Regions from separate parts of the Zhengella sp. genome, predicted to be linked through region 1. Evidence: predicted binding sites of a transcription regulator. Region 1 holds the regulator's gene; the other holds the start of a gene.
What was found. Region 1 encodes HrcA, which represses chaperone genes, less so after heat shock. Its sites were predicted from a motif close to GTTAGCACTCNCNNNNNGNGAGTGCTAAC; they were not measured.
Positions count from the first base shown of each region.

Region 2: a site for HrcA is predicted at 7,587-7,615, ahead of groES (co-chaperone GroES). Genes of this name have one in related genera too.

Region 1 is NZ_JAWKWO010000002.1:300,179-309,997, reverse strand. It holds gene R3D65_RS07530 (SDR family oxidoreductase) at 1-596, shown strand, start outside; gene mepA (penicillin-insensitive murein endopeptidase) at 734-1,759, shown strand; gene R3D65_RS07520 (ABC transporter ATP-binding protein) at 1,844-3,676, shown strand; gene dapB (4-hydroxy-tetrahydrodipicolinate reductase) at 3,673-4,491, shown strand; gene R3D65_RS07510 (2,3-bisphosphoglycerate-dependent phosphoglycerate mutase) at 4,525-5,145, shown strand; tRNA gene R3D65_RS07505 (tRNA-Leu) at 5,203-5,287, shown strand; gene grpE (nucleotide exchange factor GrpE) at 5,648-6,286, opposite strand; gene hrcA (heat-inducible transcriptional repressor HrcA) at 6,385-7,455, opposite strand; gene rph (ribonuclease PH) at 7,581-8,297, shown strand; gene R3D65_RS07485 (VOC family protein) at 8,301-8,711, shown strand; gene rdgB (RdgB/HAM1 family non-canonical purine NTP pyrophosphatase) at 8,708-9,373, shown strand; gene hemW (radical SAM family heme chaperone HemW) at 9,370-9,819, shown strand, end outside.
Region 2 is NZ_JAWKWO010000005.1:167,744-177,562, reverse strand. It holds gene R3D65_RS15740 (ATP phosphoribosyltransferase regulatory subunit) at 1-938, shown strand, start outside; gene hisG (ATP phosphoribosyltransferase) at 942-1,649, shown strand; gene R3D65_RS15730 (hypothetical protein) at 1,849-2,139, shown strand; gene R3D65_RS15725 (DoxX family protein) at 2,195-2,602, opposite strand; gene fumC (class II fumarate hydratase) at 2,718-4,106, opposite strand; gene R3D65_RS15715 (DUF805 domain-containing protein) at 4,169-4,687, opposite strand; gene R3D65_RS15710 (DUF805 domain-containing protein) at 4,718-5,290, opposite strand; gene groL (chaperonin GroEL) at 5,535-7,169, opposite strand; gene groES (co-chaperone GroES) at 7,237-7,533, opposite strand; gene R3D65_RS15695 (hypothetical protein) at 7,784-9,700, opposite strand.

The DNA.
Region 1 (9,819 bases):
TGCCGGCGCTTTCCTGGGTGGGCTACCTGTCGACCGTCGGTGTCTATGGCGACCATGGCGGCGCGTGGATCGACGAGACGGCGCAATGCCGGCCATCAGCGGCGCGATCCCATCGGCGGCTGAAGGCGGAGGAACAATGGCGTGCCTTCGGCGCGCGCACCGGCATACCCGTCTCGATCATGCGTCTGCCCGGCATTTACGGGCCGGGGCGCAATGCTTTGGCGACCGTGGCCGAGGGCAAGGCGCGCCGGCTGGTCAAGCCCGGCCAGGTGTTCAACCGGGTGCATGTGGACGATATCGGACGGGCCGCGCTGTTCCTGGCGCGCAACAGGGCCGGCGGTATCTTCAACGTCACCGATGACATGCCGGCACCGCCGCAGGACGTGATCACCCATGCCTGCGGCCTGATGGGCGTGACGCCCCCGCCGGAACAGGATTTCGAGACAGCGCAGCTTACCCCCATGGCGCGCTCCTTCTATGGCGAGAACAAGCGCGTTTCCAATGCGAAGCTGAAAGGCATGGGCTTCGAGCTTGCCTATCCCGATTACCGCGCCGCGCTGGATGCGATGTGGGCGGACGGGAGCTGGCGCGGCTGAAGCGCGCGACTTCGTCGTGGAAGCGGATCGTGATAGGCTTGCGATCACTTTCGCGCGAATGGCAGGAACGGCAAGGAAGCGTTAACCATCGCGCCCCAAGTCTGGTATGAACGCCAAACCGGCCGGGATGCCCCATGATGACCAGAACCGTTTTCAGACTTGCCGCCTGCCTCGCGATTGCCTGCATGGCGACAACCGCCGCCAGGGCCGAGCCGCTGGCAAAAACCCTGTTCGGCAACAAGGCGCTGCCAGCGGCCACGGAGCCGGCAGCGTACGGTTTCTATTCCAAGGGCTGCTTTTCGGGCGGCGTGGCCATTGCCGCAGACGGGCCGCACTGGCAGGCCATGCGGCTTTCACGCAACCGCCGCTGGGGCCATCCCGACATGATCGCGCTCCTGGAAAAGCTGTCGCGCGAGGGCCATGCCGACGGCTGGAACGGCTTGCTGGTCGGCGACATCTCGCAGCCGCGCGGCGGGCCGATGCTGTCGGGCCACGCGTCGCACCAGATCGGGCTGGATACCGACATCTGGTTCACGCCCATGCCGGACAGGAGGCTTTCCAGGCAGGAACGCGAAAAGGTCAGCGCGGTCTCGATGCTCAAGGGTGATTCGCTCCATGTCGACGACAGCAAGTGGACCCGCGCGCATGAGGCAATCCTGCGCCGGGCCGCCAGCTATCCGGAGGTGGAGCGCATTCTGGTCCATCCCGGCATCAAGAAAAAGCTTTGCGACACGGTAACAGGCAACCGCGCGTGGCTTTCGAAGATCCGGCCGTTCTGGGGGCACCACTACCATTTCCATGTCCGGATCGGCTGCCCCGCCGGGTCGCCGGGCTGCAAGCCGCAGGCCGCGCCGCCGCGCACGGACGGTTGCGACAAATCGCTTGCCTGGTGGTTCACCGACGAGCCCTGGCGGCCGGCCAAGCCGGGCGCGAAAAAGAAGCCGAAGGCGCGCGACATCATGACCATGGCAAACCTGCCGGCAGCCTGCCGGGCGGTGCTGGCCGCACCCTCGCCGGTCTCGGAAGCAGCCGTCACGGTGACCGGCACCGGCAGCGTGGCCATGGCGGGCGCGAGCAGCGGCCTGCCGTCGCTTGCCCGCAGCCTTGCGCCCCTGCCCACCGGCCCGGCCGCACCGGTGCCCTCGCCGCGCCCGCTACGCTGAGCAGGTCTGGTCTTGACGGCCGCTTGCGGGTATGAAGGCGCGCCGGCGCGGGAGCCGGCAGCTTGAAAGGGTCGCGCGGCAGGCATGGCGAAGCAGAACTCACCGCAACAGCGGCTCAACGCCGATGACGTGATCGCGGTCATCCGCCGGGTCCTGAGCGAGAACGGGCGGGCCTATCTCGGCTCCTACATCGTCGCCGTCGCCTGCCTCGTCATGGTCGCGGGCGCAACGGCCTATCTGGCCTGGATCATCCGCGACGTGGTGGACAAGATCTTCTACCAGGACCGGAAGGACCTGATCGCGCTGCTGTCGGCCTCGATCTTCACCGCGTTCCTCATTCGCGGGCTTGCCTCCTACGGCGCCGCAGTGCTTCTGGCGCGGGTCGGCAACAACATCATCGCACGCTACCAGGACCGCATCTTCGACAAGCTGATGGCGCTTGGCATGGGCTTCTTTGCCAGCCAGCGCTCCGGCCAGCTCGTCGCACAGGTGAACCAGAACACGACCGGCGTGCGCGATCTGATGACGATCACGCTGACATCGCTGGCCCGCGACGCAATGACGCTGATCGGCCTTGTCGCCGTGATGTTCTACCAGGATCCGCTGCTCTCGTCGGTCATCTTCGTGATCGGTCCGCCCCTGGGATTCGGCGTCAACTACCTGATGAAGAAACTCCGGCGCGTGACCCGCCAGTCGGTCGAAATCAATTCGCGCCTGCTCGGCGCCATGCAGGAGGCGGTGCAGGGCATTTCCATCGTCAAGGCCTTCACGATGGAAGAGCAGTTGCGGGCCAAGCTTTCCGAGCTCATCCAGCAATCCGAGCATCGCTCCAACCGGATCGCCGAGGTTTCCGAACGCGTTTCCCCGGTTGCCGAGATCCTGGCCGGAATCCTGGTTTCGCTGGCGATCGCCTATACCGGTTTCCGCACGCTCGACACGGGCGAACTACCGGGCTCCATGGTGGCCTTCGTCACGGCCATGATGCTGGCCTACGATCCGGCGCGCCGGCTTGCGCGGGTGCAGGTGGGGCTGGAGCGCGCGCTGGTCAATGCGCGCATGATCTACGAGATCATCGACCTGGAACCGCACCAGCCCGATCGGGCGGACGCGGTGGCGCTCGCCGTCGGCAGGGGCGAAATCCGCTTCGAGAACGTGACCTTCGGCTATGGTCCGGACGTGCCGGTGATCCGGAGCATCGACCTGACCGCCAAGGCGGGGGAGACCACGGCCATTGTCGGCAGTTCGGGCGCCGGCAAGACCACGCTGATCGCGCTCGTGCAGCGGTTCTGGGACCCGGAAGAAGGCCGTGTGCTGATCGACGGGCAGGACATCGCGGCCGTCACGAAGTCCTCGCTGCGCCAGGCCATCGCCTATGTCTCGCAGCAACCCTACCTTTTCGAGGGTACGATTCGCGACAACATCCGCTACGGGCGCGCCGACGCGACGGATGGGGAGATCGAAGCGGCGGCGCGCGCGGCCCATGCGGAGGACTTCATCCTCGCCCAGCCGCAGGGCTATGACACGCCGGTGGGCGAAAGCGGCTCCACGCTTTCAGGGGGGCAGCGCCAGCGGCTCTCCATCGCCCGGGCAATCGTGCGCAATGCGCCGATCCTGCTGCTCGACGAGGCAACCTCCGCTCTGGACAACGAATCGGAAAAGAAGGTGCAACTGGCGCTGGAAGAGGTGATGAAGGGACGCACCACCATCGTCATCGCGCACCGGCTTTCCACCGTCGTCAATGCCGACCGCATCGTTGTCATGGATCAGGGCGTGGTTGTCGAAGAAGGCACCCATGACGAACTGGTTCGGCGCGAGGGCGGGCTTTACAAGCGTTTTCACGACGCGCAAATGGCCAAGCCGGTCGATCTCGACATCGACGAGGCCGGAACCGGCGAGGCGGAGGGAGGAAAGCGATGAAGGACATGAAACTGGTCGTCGCCGGCGCAGGCGGCCGCATGGGGCAGGCGCTCATCCGCGCGGTGGCCGAAACCCGGGGCGCGGTACTCCACGCGGCCATCGAGCGGGCCGATTCGCCGCATATCGGCAAGGATGCGGGCGAGCTGGCGGGCGCCGGCCATTCGGGTATCGCGATCAACGCCGATCCGCTGGCAGCCATGGCCGCAGCCGATGGCGTTCTGGATTTCACGACGCCAGCCGTCTCCGCCGAACTGGCCGGCTATGCCGCGCAGGCACGGATCGCGCATGTGATCGGAACCACCGGCTGCGGGCCGGAAGACGAGGCGAAGATCGCGGCGGCCGCGCGCCATGCCACCATCGTCAAGTCAGGCAACATGAGCCTTGGCGTCAACCTGCTCGCGGTGCTTGTGCGACAGGCGGCCAAGGCGCTCGATTCGGCGGATTTCGACATCGAGGTGCTGGAAATGCATCACCGGCACAAGGTCGATGCGCCCTCGGGCACCGCCCTGCTGCTGGGCGAGGCGGCGGCAGAGGGCCGCGACATCGCGCTCGCCGGCCACTCGGTGCGCGTGCGCGACGGCCATACGGGGCCGCGGGAGGCAGGGACGATCGGCTTTGCCACGCTGCGCGGCGGCTCGGTCGTGGGCGACCATTCGGTGATTCTCGCCGGTCCGGGCGAACGGATCACCCTGTCGCACCATGCCGAAGACCGTTCCATCTTCGCGCGCGGGGCCGTGAAGGCCGCGCTGTGGGCGCATGGGCGCAAGCCGGGGCTCTATTCCATGCTCGACGTGCTCGGCCTTTCCGACGGCTGAGCGGGGGAAACATCACACAGGAGATTTGCAGACATGGCTGGCACGCTGGTTCTCGTCCGTCACGGACAGAGCGAATGGAACCTGAAGAACCTCTTTACCGGCTGGAAGGATCCCGACCTGACCGACAAGGGCATTGAAGAGGCCAAGGCGGCCGGCAAGGCGCTGAAGGCGCGCGGCCTGACCTTCGACATCGCCTTCACCTCGCATTTGTGCCGTGCGCAGAACACGCTCAAGCTGATGCTGGCGGAACTGGGCCAGGAAGACCTGGAGACGAAGCGCGACGAGGCCTTGAACGAGCGCGACTATGGCGATCTTTCCGGCCTCAACAAGGACGATGCGCGCGCCAAATGGGGCGAGGAACAGGTTCATGTCTGGCGCCGCTCCTACGATGTACCGCCGCCCGGAGGCGAAAGCCTGAAGGACACGCTGGCCCGCACCCTGCCCTATTTCGTCACCGACATCCTGCCCGCCGTCATGCAGGGCAAGACCGTTCTGGTCGCCGCGCATGGCAATTCGCTGCGCTCCATCTGCATGGTTCTGGAACGGCTCGGCAAGGACGAAATCGTCGGTTTCGAGATCGCAACCGGCGAACCGATGATCTACGAATTGGGGTCCGATACGCTGGTCACGGAAAAAACGGTGCTGGCGAAATAATTTCCTTCAAACCGCGTTGACACCGGCGGTCAATCCGCCTACATCGGCGCGGCACCTGCCCAGGTGGCGGAATTGGTAGACGCGCACGGTTCAGGTCCGTGTGCCGCGAGGCGTGGAGGTTCGAGTCCTCTCCTGGGCACCAAATTCTCGGCACGTCCGGACACAAGCTCCGGCCCATGCCGGCTCCGGAATGCTGATAAACCCCGTCGATCCTTCGATGGGGTTTTTTGCTTTCCGAGCCGGACGACAAGCAGCCTGGCGCCATGTCCCTGGCGGCGCACGCAGCCAAATGCGCAGAGAGCCGGCCTGAAAATGCACGGGTTTCCAAAATCCGACCTGCCGAAACAAAAAACCTCCGGCGGAAGCCAGAGATCTTGTTACCAGACCTGAGCGAAAGCCTGCCGCGGACAGCCTTTCGCACGATCTTCCGGAGCATGTGGCGGATGCGCCTGACGGCCATCGCGGCAGCCGCCGGCCTGCATCGGAGAATGTCCGTTCCGGCTCAGGCGTCGCGTTCGGCCTGCGGATTGACCGGGCCGGGCTCGGCCGTCTGCTGCTGGCCCTTCGGCCCGCCGGTCGAGACGCCCACCATGGCCGGACGCAGCACCCGGTCGCCAATGACGTAGCCGGCCTGCACGACCTGCACCACCGTCTGGTGCGGAACCTCCGGGTTGGGCACCTCGAACATGGCCTGATGGTAGTTCGGGTCGAAGCGCTCGCCGTCGGGGTCAAGCTTCTTCACACCATGGCGTTCCAGCGCGCCGCCCATGTCGCGGGCGGTCATCTCGACGCCTTCGATGAGGGCGATGAAGCCCTTGTCCTCGGACCGGCGGGCATGCTCCGGCAGCGCCTCGATGGCGCGGGACAGGTTGTCGGCGACGCCGAGCATGTCGCGGGCGAAATTGGCGATGGCATAGGAGCGCGCATCGGCCACGTCCCGCTGCGAGCGCTTGCGGAGATTTTCCATTTCGGCGGCCACGCGCAGCAGCCGGTCGCGCAATTCCGCGTTTTCTGCTTCCAGCGCGGCAAACGGATCGGTTTGCACCGTCTCTTCCGCCATTGCCTGGGTTTCCATCTCCGGGTTTTCGTCGGTCATGGCGTGTTCATTGGCCATTCCGGTCTCCTTGGAGCCTTGGGTCATGTCGATTGTCCTGTTTCTTCAGGGCTTTTGTCTTGCGTTGCGCCGCATATCGAGCTTTGGCAGTGAAAAATCAAGACGCAGGCCGTCCCTGATGTCGCTCAGCGGATCATCCGGCTGATCACCTGGGCGGTATAATCGACCACGGGAACAATGCGCGCGTAGTTCAGCCGCGTCGGGCCGATCACGCCCAGCGCGCCGACGACGCGCGATTCCGCATCGCGATAGGGCGCGACCACCAGCGACGAGCCGGACAGCGAGAAAAGCTTGTTCTCCGAACCGATGAAGATGCGCACGCCGGAGCCTTCCTCCGCCATGTCGAGCAATTGCACCAGCGCTTCCTTGGTTTCAAGGTCGTCGAACAGATGGCGCAGGAGGTCGAGTTCCGCCTGGGCGGAAATGTTCTCCAGCAGGTTGGCGCGGCCGCGCACGATCAGCCGGGCCGGCATGCCCGATCCGTCGTCGGACCAAACCGCAATGCCGCGCTCGACCAGGTCGGCCGACAGCGAATCGAGCGCCTGCCGGGTCTTCTCCATCACGCGGGCGATCTCGCCGCGCGCCTCGGGCAAAGTGCGGCCGCGAATATTGGCGTTGAGGAAGTTGGAGGCCTCGACCAGCTGGCTTTGCGTCACGCCGGCAGGCAGCTCCAGGATCCGGTTTTCCACATCGCCGGATTGCGAAACCAGCACGGCCAGCGCCTTGCCCGGTTCAAGCTGGATGAACTCGATATGCTTGAGCGGCGCCTCGCTCTTGGCCGCCAGCACCAGCCCGGCGCCGCGCGTCAGGCCGGACAGCATCTGGCTGGCTTCCGTCAGCATGTGTTCCAGTGTATGCCCGGCGCCGGAGGCCGTCACCTGCGCGTCGATCATGCGCCGCTCGTCTTCCGAAAGCGCGCCAACTTCCATGAACGCATCGACGAAGAAACGCAGGCCGGCCTGCGTCGGCAGCCTGCCGGCGGAGACATGGGGCGAGTAGACCAGGCCCAAATGTTCCAGATCCGACATGACATTGCGGATGGTGGCGGGCGAAAGCGATTGTGGCAGCAGGCGCGAGAGGTTGCGCGATCCGACAGGTTCGCCGTCCTTCAGATAGCTGTCGACGATCAGCCGGAAGATGTCGCGCGCCCGCGCATCCAACATTTGCAGGGCGTTGTCCGTCACGTGCTGTGTCATGGGTCAACCTTTGCCATAACCGGAACTATATAATCGGAAGTCCGGCGAACTCAATGTTTGCCAGCGCTGCGGCGGACGGTTAGAAGGCGAGCCAGATCCGACCAAGCCATTCCCCGAGGTTTTCCATGCGTCCTTCGAAACGCCAGCTTGACGAAATGCGCCCCGTCCTGTTCGAGCGCGGAGTCTCCAAACATGCCGAGGGCTCGTGCCTGGTGAAGTTCGGCGATACCCATGTCCTGTGCACAGCCAGTCTTGAAGAGCGGGTGCCCGGCTGGATGCGCAATACCGGACGCGGCTGGGTGACGGCGGAATATGGCATGCTGCCGCGCGCCACCGGCGACCGCATGCGCCGCGAGGCCTCGGCCGGCAAGCAGGGTGGCCGCACGCTGGAGATCCAGCGCCTGATCGGCCGGTCGTTGCGTACCGTGGTCAATCTCGACGCGCTCGGCGAACGCCAGATCACGGTGGATTGCGATGTCATCCAGGCGGATGGCGGCACCCGCACCGCCTCCATCACCGGCGGTTTCGTGGCCTTGCACGATTGCCTGAGCTGGATGGAGGCTCGCTCCATGATCCGCACGGCCGACGTGCTGAAGGATCATGTCGCGGCCATTTCCTGCGGCCTATACAACGGTGCGCCGGTGCTTGACCTCGACTACATCGAGGATTCCTCGGCGCAGGCCGATGCCAATTTCGTCATGACCGGCAAGGGCGGCATCGTCGAGATCCAGGGCACGGCCGAGGGCGAGGCCTTTTCCGAAGAGGAATTCAACCAGTTGATGGGCCTTGCCAGAAAGGGCATCAACAGGCTCGTGGACCTTCAGAAAATGGCGATCGGCTGAACGATGCAGGCCAGGGGCATCCTCGAAACGGCGATCTATGCCGGCGACCTCGACGCCGCCGAGGCCTTCTGGCGCGACGTGATCGGCCTTGAGCGCATTCTCAAGGTGGATGGCCGCCACGTATTCTTCCGCTGCGGCGACGGCGTCCTTCTGGTCTTCAACCCGGATGCCACGGCATTGCCGCCCTCAGATCCCGCCATGCCCGTGCCGCCCCATGGCGCCCATGGTCCGGGCCATGTCTGCTTCCGGGCGTCCGGCGACGAGATCGAGGCCTGGCGGGCACATCTGCAAGACCACGGCATCGGCATCGAAGCGGATTTCCGCTGGCCGAACGGCGCCCGTTCCATCTACTTCCGCGATCCGGCGGGCAATTCCATCGAATTCGCCGAACCTTCCATCTGGGGTCTTGAATGAGCACCGCAACTGCCCGTCCGCTGCAAAACCGCGAGATTGTCGTCGCCACCCACAATGCCGGCAAGCTGGCCGAGATCCGCGATCTGATCGGCCCGTTCGGATTCGCGGCGAAATCGGCCGGTGAACTGGGCCTGCCCGAACCGGAGGAGACGGGCACCACGTTTGAGGAAAATGCCGCCATCAAGGCGCTGGCCGCAGCCAGGGCAACGGGCATGCCGGCCCTGTCGGACGATTCCGGCCTCTGCGTCGATGCGCTCGATGGCCAACCCGGCGTTTATACCGCCGACTGGGCGCAGAAGGCCGACGGCAGCCGCGATTTCGCCATGGCCATGCGTAATGTCGAGGAGCGCATGCAGGCCGCCGGCGCGGTGAGCGAGGACAGGCGCACCGGCCGCTTCGTTGCCGTGCTCTGCCTGGCCTGGCCGGATGGCCATACCGAGTTCTTTCGCGGCGAGGTGGAGGGCACGCTGGTCTGGCCGCCCCGCGGTGAGCAGGGTTTCGGCTACGATCCGGTTTTCCGACCGGAAGGCCACGAGAGGACGTTCGGTGAAATGCCCGCCACCGAGAAACACGGCTGGGAGGCCGGCCGTGGCGATCTCGGCCTGTCGCACCGCGCCCGTGCCTTCGCGCTCTTCGCCCGCGAGAAACTGGGCGCTGAATGAACCCCAACCGCGACGACGGTACGCCGGGTTTCGGCGTCTATGTCCATTGGCCGTTCTGCGCGGCCAAGTGCCCCTATTGCGACTTCAATTCCCACGTTCGGCACAAGCCCGTGGACCAGGCACGCTTCGCCGCCGCCTTCCGCCGCGAACTGGCGACCATGCGCAGCCGTACAGGGCCCAAAGAGGTCAGTTCCATCTTCATCGGCGGCGGCACGCCTTCGCTGATGAAGCCCGAAACGGTGGGGGCGATCCTGGAAGCCGTCGCGGAACTGTGGACCGTGCCGGACGGCATCGAGATCACCATGGAGGCCAATCCGCAAAGCGCCGATGCCGGCCGTTTTGCCGGCTACCGGGCGGCAGGGGTCAATCGCCTGTCGCTGGGCGTGCAGGCGCTGAATGATGCGGATCTGAAATTCCTCGGCCGCCTGCATGACGCAGGCGAGGCA
Region 2 (9,819 bases), on a different contig from region 1:
TGCGGCCCGAATTCACCATTCCCGTCTGCCGCATGCATATCGAGGCGGGTGAGGCGGGCCACCGGCGCTATGCCTATCTGGGCGAGGTCTTCCGCCAGCGCCGCGACGGCGGCAATGAATTCTTCCAGGCCGGAATCGAGGATCTGGGCGATCCGGACACCAACAGCGCTGATGCCCGCTCGCTGGCCGATGCGCTGGCACTGGCGCGAATGCTCATGCCCGGCCGGGACCTGGCTGTATCCATGGGTGACCAGGCCGTGTTCGAGGCCGTGCTCGCCGCGCTCGGCCTGCCGCGCGGCTGGCAGCAGCGCCTTGCCCGCGCCTTCGGTGCCCCGGAGCAATTGGCCGCCGCGCTGAATGCCCTGTCCTCGGGCAACGGGACGGCTGCACTCGATGCGCCCCTTGTCGGTCTGGTGCAGGGCGGCGACCGCGCCGCGCTGGAAGCCCATGTAGAATCGAGAATGGCCGAAACCGGCATTTCGCCTTCCGCCGGCCGGTCGCCCGCCGAGATCGCCGCACGCCTCATCGACAAGGCCCGCCTTGCTTCCGTGCGGCTGGCGCCGGAAGCCTTTGCCGCGTTGCAAGCCTTTCTGGCCATTGGCGCGCCGCTTAACGAAGCATCCGGCGCGTTGCAGGCCTTTGCCGGAAAGGCCGGGCTTGAAATCGGCGGTGCGCTTGCCGCTTTCGACGCGCGCGTCGCGGCGATCGCCAATTCCGGGCTCGACCTGTCGGCCATCCGCTATGATGCCGCCTTCGGCCGGCCGCTCGACTATTACACGGGCCTTGTCTTCGAGGTGCATGCGCCGGGCCTCGACAAGCCGGTTGCCGGCGGCGGGCGCTATGACCGCCTGCTGACCCTTCTGGGCGCGCCGGCGCCCATTTCCGGCGTCGGCTTTTCCGTCTGGCTCGACCGGGCCGAACAGGCGCGGGAGACCTGAGCCATGGCCGTTACCATTGCCTTGCCCTCCAAGGGCCGCCTGAAGGAACAGGCCATCGCGGTTTTCCAGAAGGCCGGTTTCACCATCCGCCAGCCGGAGGATTCGCGCCAGTACCGTGCCACCGTTGACGGTCACGACGGCATCGAGATCGCATTCCTTTCGGCCTCCGAGATCGCCCGCGAACTGGGTGCCGGCACGGTGGAAATGGGTGTCACCGGCGAGGATCTGGTGCGCGAGACGCTGGCGGCCTGGGACGAGAAGGTGGAAATCTCCGCCCGTCTCGGTTTCGGCCATGCCGATGTCATCGTTGCCGTGCCCGAGGTCTGGTTCGACGTCGATACCATGGCCGATCTTGATGACGTGGCGGCCGAGTTCCGCATGAGCCATGGCCGGCGTCTGCGCATCGCCACCAAATACTGGCGCCTGACCCAGCAGTTCTTCTCGCGCGCCCACGGCATCCAGGTCTATCGCATCGTCGAAAGCCTTGGCGCCACGGAAGGGGCGCCTGCCGCGGGGTCGGCGGATGTCATCGTGGATATCACCTCCACCGGCTCCACGCTGCGCGCCAACCATCTGAAGATCCTCGACGACGGGATCATCCTCAAATCCCAGGCCTGCCTTGTCACCGGCAAGCGTGTGCTGGAAGGCCCGGAGGCTGCGCTCGCGCGCGAGATCGCCGGGCGCGTCGGGGCCAGTCTGGCCCACGCCTGACGGCTATTTTTCACGGATTGCTTTTCTGACTGGTCGGGTGCAAGAAGGCCCGGTCGGACGGTGTGTCCGGCCCGAACGCGTCCCCCGGAGCCCAGCGCTGACCGGTGCGGCTCCGCCAACCACAAAGCCAAAACACATGCGTTCCGTTCATGCGTTCCTGCCGGATGGTCCGGCCGGACGGATTTGCGGAGCTTTTCTCATGGAAATGACATCTGGACTGGCCATGTACGGCCTGTCGGTCCTGCTGCTGTTCTGGTTCGGCACCAGCAGACTGCCGGCATGGATGGCCCGCCTGCTCAACGCCGAATTGGGAGCGGGCATTGCCTGCGCGCTTCTCACCGTCAGTCTCGTTCTCGGCTTGCTGCTCGTCTATTTCGGCACTCAGGCTTTGCTGGGAACGGCATTTTCAGCGGGGGCTGCCGTGTCCGCGGTCGTCATCGCCACCTTTGTGTTGGCGCAAGTCTTCACGGGCACGAAGCAGCCGGTCTGATGGATAAAGGTCCGCCGGAACGGTGCGGGCGGACCTTCTTCAGGTTCGGCCAGGCTCAGGCCGTGGCGAGCTTGCCACCGCCCAGACGCGCGTCCACCGACCATGCTCCGGGACCGGAAACGGCGAGGAAGGCAAAGCCACCGGCAATAGCCAGGTTCTTCATGAAGGAGATGAACTGCATCTGGTCGGCCGGATCGAAGTGGAACACGAAACCGGTAAAGACGCAGAAGGCGGCCAGCGCCAGCGCGGTGGCGCGGGTCATCAAGCCGGCCAGGATGAAGAGCCCGGCGACCAGTTCGAAAATGGCGGCCAGCCAGGCAAGCGCCGTCGATGCGGGAAGGCCGACCGAGGCTATATAGCCCGCCGTGCCGTCAATGCCGCCGGCCAGTTTGCCCCAGCCCGCCATGATGAAGATGAAAGCGGCCAGCACGCGGCCGGCCAGCAGGAGAAGGTTGGTGTTCATGGATAGTCCCTCAGCGTTTGTTTGCTATAGAGAGACAATACGCTTTCCATCGTTCACGAATAGGCGCGGTTTGTGCAACGCAGCGTAAACAGGGCATGGACGCACCAGTTCATTCTCAGCCGCCGTTGATCATGGTTTCCGGCCGGACCAGCCGGTCGAATGTCGCTTCATCCACATATCCGCTCTTCAGCGCTTCCTCGCGCAGCGTTGTTCCATGGGCATGGGCCGCCTTGGCGATGGCAGCAGCCTTGTCATAGCCGATTTCAGGCGCAAGCGCGGTCACGAGCATCAGCGACCGCTCGACCAGCGTAGCGATATGGCTCTCGTTGGCCGTGATTCCATCGACGCATTTGTCCGCGAAGGATACCATGCCGTCGGCCAGAAGACGGATGGATTGCAGCACGTCATGGGCGATCACCGGCTTCATCACGTTCAATTCGAACTGGCCTTGCGAGGCGGCGAAGGTCACGGTCGTCTGGTTGCCCATGACCTGTGCGGCCACCATCGTCAGCGCCTCCGCCTGGGTCGGATTCACCTTGCCCGGCATGATGGACGAGCCCGGTTCGTTTTCCGGCAGCGACAATTCCCCGAGTCCGGAGCGCGGACCCGAGGCCAGCAGGCGGATGTCATTTGCGATCTTGTAGAGATCGGCGGCCAGTGCGGCCAGCGCGCCATGCAGGTTGGCCAGCGCGCCATGGCTGGCCAGCGCCTCGAAACGGTTGGCCGCGGGCCGGAAGGCGAGGCCGGTCAGCGCAGAAATCTCATCGGCGAAGCGTACGGAGAAGCCCTGCGGGGCGTTGAGCCCGGTGCCGACCGCCGTTCCTCCCTGTGCCAGCGAATGCACGTCAGCCAGCGCTGCTGCGATGCGGCTGCGTCCGAGATCCAGCGCCGCGCCATAGCCGGAAAATTCCTGCCCGAGCGTCAGCGGCGTGGCATCCTGCGTATGCGTGCGGCCGATCTTGATGATGTCGCCGAACGCCTCTGCCTTGTCATCGAGCGCCTCATGCAACCGGTCGAGCGCCGGCAACAGCCGGTCATGCGCCTCCCGGCTGACCGCCACATGCAGGGCGGTGGGGAAGGTGTCGTTGGACGACTGGCTGCGATTGACATGGTCGTTGGGGTGGACGGGCGTCTTGGAACCCATCGCGCCGCCCGCCATCTCGATGGCCCGGTTTGCGATCACCTCGTTGGCGTTCATGTTGGTCTGGGTACCTGATCCTGTCTGCCAGACGACAAGCGGGAAGTGGTCGTCCAGCCTGCCTTGCGCCACCTCCTGCGCGGCGCGGTCGATGAGGGACGCGATATCGCCGTCGAGGACGCCGAGCGCGGCATTGCTGCGCGCCGCCGCCTGTTTCACAAGGCCGAGGGCATGGATGAGGGCAGGGGGCATGCGCTCCGAGCCGATGCGGAAATTTTCCAGGCTGCGCTGCGTTTGCGCGCCCCAATAGCGGTCCGCAGGCACGTCGATGGGGCCGAACGTGTCGGTTTCGGTGCGTTTCGCCATGCGTCTGCTCCTCTTGTCCCGTCAGTGATATGGGGCAGGAGGCGGCGGGAACCAAGCCCCGCTCAACCTGGCGGAATACTGCGACGTCCGAAGGTGGTGCGCGCCCTGGCGGTGCTGGCCGGCCGCTCGGCCGCTGGCGGAGCGGCGGAGAGGCCCGCGCCGTGCATTGCCGTTCCGTCCGGTGGAGAGCCGGCGCCGCTTCTGCCCGCCCCTTGCGGCCTGGCCTTTCGGCTGCCGGGACGGAGGAAGGGCGGTTCGGGTGGGCCGAAGTCGTTCGGTCCCTCGTCACCCTTCCTGAAGCCAAGCTCGATAAGAAGGTCATGCGCCCAGCGGAAGCTGAGGTTCGACATCGTCGCGGGCTTGTTGTGGTCGTGAAGCCGCTGCACATTGGCGGACCAGGAGATCCAGAGGACGGCGGCAAGAGCGGCGAGGCCGTACGCGGTCGGTTCGGTATCGCCGCGCCGGTCAAGGCTGAAAACGAGGTCATCCCATGCCAGGAAGGTGAGAGCCGCGACAAGCAGATGGGCCAACCACCATGTCTGCCGCCCGATCCGACCGGAAAATCCGAAGAAACGCCACATGCCTGTCAGTCCGTCATAAACAGCGAGCGGTCAGATATAGCGCCTGCGTCCGAACCCGGTTCGCTCCGCAGGCGGGATTCGCAGGCGGTCCATCACCTGGCGCCGCCGCTCGACTTGCAAGGTCGGCGCATCCTGGTCCTTCACATGAGCTGCTTCCATCGCCTTTCGCCGGCGGTTTTCCGCTTGGAACATCTCGCGGTCTTCCTGGGACGCGGTTTTCCTGACCGGACGTCCCGCAAGGTCGTTGCGCGGCCCGTAGCCGTTGTCATCGCGCCCTGTGCCGGGAAGCAGGCCCAGTTCGATCAAGACCCAGAGGGGCCCGAACACCGGGACGAACAGCAGGAGATACCACCAGCCCGTTTTGCCACGGTCGTGAAGCCGCTTGATGCAGGCGGCGGCGCTGAGCCAGAAGGCCAGGACAACCAGTCCAGCCGAGACCCAGAACCGTGGATCGCTGGTGTCCGGCATGATGAAGCCGTTCTCGAACGTCGCCTTTTTGAACGCCAGTTGACCGGACAACCAGCTCAAGCCGGTTGAAATGGCCATGATGAACCAGAACATGACGCGGCCATAGCGACCGGTAAAACTGAATATCTCCAGCATGAAGACAGGCCCCCATTTGTATTCGCACACGCAGACCATATCGGCCCGAACGGGTTCATGGCATGTTAAGGGCCCGGATTTCCTGCAATCGGGATGAACCGGAGGTAAAGTAAAGAAAGTAGTTTCGAAAACAATTGAATTGCGATGGCATTGTCCGTCGTGAATATCAGGGTCGCCATGGCGGCATGGAAAAAGGGCGGCCCTTGCGAGCCGCCCTTTCCGTATGTCTGTTTGGAAGCCGGACTTAGAAGTCCATGCCACCCATGCCGCCGCCCGGCATTGCCGGAGCCGCCGATTCCTTCTTCGGCAGTTCGGCAATCATGGCTTCGGTGGTGACCAGCAGGCCGGCCACGGAAGCGGCATCCTGCAGGGCGGTGCGAACCACCTTGACCGGGTCGACGATACCCATGGTGATCATGTCGCCATATTCACCGGTCTGGGCATTGTAGCCGAAGGTCTCCGAGGCATTTTCGAGGATCTTGCCGACCACGATGGAGGCCTCGTCACCGGCATTGGTGACGATCTGGCGGGCAGGCGACTGCAGGGCGCGGCGCACGATGGCGATACCGGCATCCTGGTCGGCATTGACGCCCTTGACGGTGAGCGCGTTGGAGGCACGCAAGAGAGCGGTGCCGCCGCCGGCCACGATGCCTTCCTCAACGGCCGCGCGGGTCGCGTTGAGAGCGTCGTCGACGCGGTCCTTCTTCTCCTTGACTTCCACTTCCGTCGCACCGCCGACGCGGATGACGGCCACGCCGCCAGCCAGCTTGGCAAGACGCTCCTGCAGCTTCTCGCGGTCGTAATCGGAAGTCGTCTCCTCGATCTGGCCCTTGATCTGGGCCACGCGGCCCTCGATCTCGGCCTTCTGGCCGGCGCCGTCGACGATCGTGGTGTTTTCCTTGGAGATGGCAACCTTCTTGGCGCGGCCCAGCATGTCGAGGGTCACGTTCTCAAGCTTGATGCCGAGGTCCTCGGAAATCACCTGGCCGCCGGTGAGGATGGCGATGTCCTCGAGCATGGCCTTGCGGCGGTCGCCGAAGCCCGGCGCCTTGACGGCAGCGATCTTCAGGCCGCCACGCAGCTTGTTGACCACCAGCGTGGCCAGCGCCTCGCCTTCCACGTCCTCGGCGATGATGACGAGCGGCTTGGACGACTGCACAACCGATTCGAGGACCGGCAGCATGGCCTGCAGGTTGGAGAGCTTCTTCTCGTGCAGCAGGATGTAGGCGTCTTCCAGCTCGGCGACCATCTTTTCCGGATTGGTCACGAAATAGGGCGACAGGTAGCCGCGATCGAACTGCATGCCTTCAACGACTTCCAGCTCGGTCTCGGCCGTCTTGGCTTCCTCGACGGTGATGACACCCTCGTTGCCAACCTTCTGCATGGCGCTGGCGATCATGTCGCCGATTTCCTTTTCGCCATTGGCGGAAATCGTGCCGACCTGGGCCACTTCATCGGAGGTGTTGATCTTCTTGGCGGAAGAGACCAGCTTGGAGGCGACTTCGCCAACCGCCAGGTCGATGCCGCGCTTCAGATCCATCGGGTTCATGCCGGCGGCAACCGCCTTGGCGCCTTCCTTGACAATGGCCTGGGCCAGAACGGTGGCCGTGGTCGTGCCGTCACCGGCAATGTCATTGGTCTTGGAGGCGACTTCGCGCACCATCTGCGCGCCCATGTTCTCGAACTTGTCTTCCAGTTCGATTTCCTTGGCGACGGAAACGCCGTCCTTGGTGATGCGCGGCGCACCGAAAGCCTTGTCGATGACGACGTTACGGCCCTTCGGACCCAGCGTCACCTTCACCGCATCGGCCAGAATGTCCACGCCACGCAGCATGCGCTCGCGCGCGTCACGGCTGAATTTTACTTCCTTGGCTGCCATGTTTCCATAACTCCCGGGCATTTGCCCTAAATGAGGATTGAGGTTTGAGAGCGGATATCCGGCCGGTTCAGCCGATCACGCCCATGATGTCGGCTTCCTTCATGATCAGAAGGTCTTCGCCGTTGAGCTTGACTTCCGTGCCCGACCACTTGCCGAACAGGACGCGGTCGCCGGCCTTGACGGACATCGGGATCAGTTCGCCGCTGTCCTTGCGCGCGCCTTCGCCAACGGCGACGATCTCGCCTTCCGACGGCTTTTCCTTGGCGGTGTCGGGAATGATGATCCCGCCGGCGGTCTTCTCTTCGGACTCAACCCGGCGCACGACAACGCGGTCGTGGAGCGGGCGGAAATTCATCTCGGCCATGTCTGTTACCCTCGGGTGAATGGATTTCAACTCAATGGGACCGCTTTCGCGGTGTTAGCACTCCTCGATAGCGAGTGCTAACGGCGAGGGAGATAAGCACCGTCTCCTGCCGTGTCAAGAAATCCGGAAGGGAAAAATCACATTGGTGAACGTGCCGGTCCGTTGTGCCCCGGCACGGCCCGGTCCGGCCGGACGCGAATGCACACGCCCCGCCGGTGCGGCGGGGCGTGCGTGGTCCGAAAGGCACGGCTCAGCTGACGATGCGAAGGTTCGACAATTCGTCGGCAATCGCCTTGAAGACATCCATCAACTGCCCGCCGGTCGCATTGTAGAACAATTTCACATAGTTCCCGCTGCCATCCTTGCGGAAGCGCGATTCCGAAGCGCATTCGCGAAGCTCGTCGATGGCGCCGGAACCGGACGGAAGGTCGAGTGCGATCGAAAAGATGATGATCCCGTCATCCTTGGCATTGGTGCAGAGCTGCTGCATGTGCTCGTCCATGGCCGCGGTATACTGTGTATCGTTGAACGCGCCGGTCGGGAAACCGGAACTCAGGCCTTCATAGAGGCGCGGCTTGCTGCCGCCGTCGTAATTGGTTCCCATGTAGCCATGCGCGGCATAGGTCGACTTCTTGATGCCGTCGGGATCGTAGTAGGAACCGGGCAGGTGGGTATAGGTGTTCGCGCCGTCGGTCAGCACGATGATCACCTTGTCGTTGTTCTGGTCCGTTTTCGGCCGGCCTTCGCTGAAGGGCGCATCCTTGGTCAGCGTATGCCAGCCCCATGCCATGCCTTCCGGAACATTGGTATTTCCATTGGCCTGCATGGCATCGATCGCATCCAGCACCACATCGCGTTCGTCGGTCTTGGTCACGTCCTGAAGCGGTGTGATCGGGGTGGTCGTGCAGGAGAAATTGGGTCCCTGGTCCAGGCCGGACGAATGGCTGTCCGGCAGCGTCTGGAAGTATTTCACCATGTCGCGGTGGCGTTTCAGGTTCGTGTAGCTGGACGGGTCGCCCGGATAGTCGTCATCCAGCCAGTTGTTGTGCCACCAGCCATTGTCGCCATTGTCGGTCTCGTCATTGGCGAACATGGGCACGATCAGCGATTCCGGATCGCTGCTGCTGGCGCCTTGTCCGTTGACATTGTAGGGGTAGGGACGGGCCTCGACGCAGCCCTGCCAGGCTTCGGCAGGCCCGTAGATCGGCTCCGTCACCGGCGGCACCCAGGTATTTTCGTTCCAGCAATACTGGCGGCCATACCACCACCGGCATACGGGCTGGCTTTCGTAGTGGCCGGCCTCGATGACCTGCTCGCCGATCTGTTTCTTCATGCCGTTGTAGAGCGAGAAGCGCGTCAGCGCCTCGCCTTCCTCGGCGCCCCATCCATTGCCCGTCTTGTACCAACGGTTGCCGGTCTTGACCGCCTTCTTGCTGTCGCCCCAGGCATCCTTCAGCGAATCCCAGTTGAAGTTCTCGTGATGGATGGGCGAGTCGCCGAACTTGTCCATCCAGTCGGCGGTGGCGTTCTGGGGCCCGACGTTGACGGAGGCAGCAAACGGCACGACGGAAAACTGCACGGGCTTGACGATCTGCTTGATCTTCTTGGCGTCGTCGCCAAGCTCGTTGACAAGATAGGTGGCCGCTTCCTTGAGCAGTTCAAGGCGCTTCTTGTTGGAGCCGGAACCCTTGTTGTCCATGGAGCCGGAATTGTCGAGGACGAGCGCGATTTCCGCGGTGTTCTTGGTGCGAACCTTGATATCCGTGTTGAAGGTGAAATCCTTCGGACCGCCATAGAGATCCGCGAGGCTCTCTGTCAGGAACAGCGGTCTGAACTGCAATTCCGTCGTCAGCTTGATATCGCCATCGCTGCCCGTATCGGTGGGCAGCAGGATCTGCAGGTCCGTCTGGTCGGCGTCCACCGGCCCGAGATTGGATTCGAAGAACTTCTTGCCATAGGCCTTGAGTTCATCGTCGCTCATCCCTTCCTCGATCTGGCGCCCGATGGCGATGCCGGCCGCCTCCATCGCATAGACCGTGGCATGGCGCTGCCGCTGCATTTCCGTCAGGTCGATCGCGAACCCCGCCGCCATGATGAATGCCGGCAGGAGAAAGGCAAACATGATGGCGAAATTGCCTGACTTGTCTCTGGCGAAATTCCTGTACACAGTATTGCTCCCTGCCTCTTGGAACGACAGGGCAATATATTATGAGAACATTTAATTAGAGATTACGCAAAGAAATGATTTCGTATATAAGAATTTACTGTACGTTTACTGTAAATGCA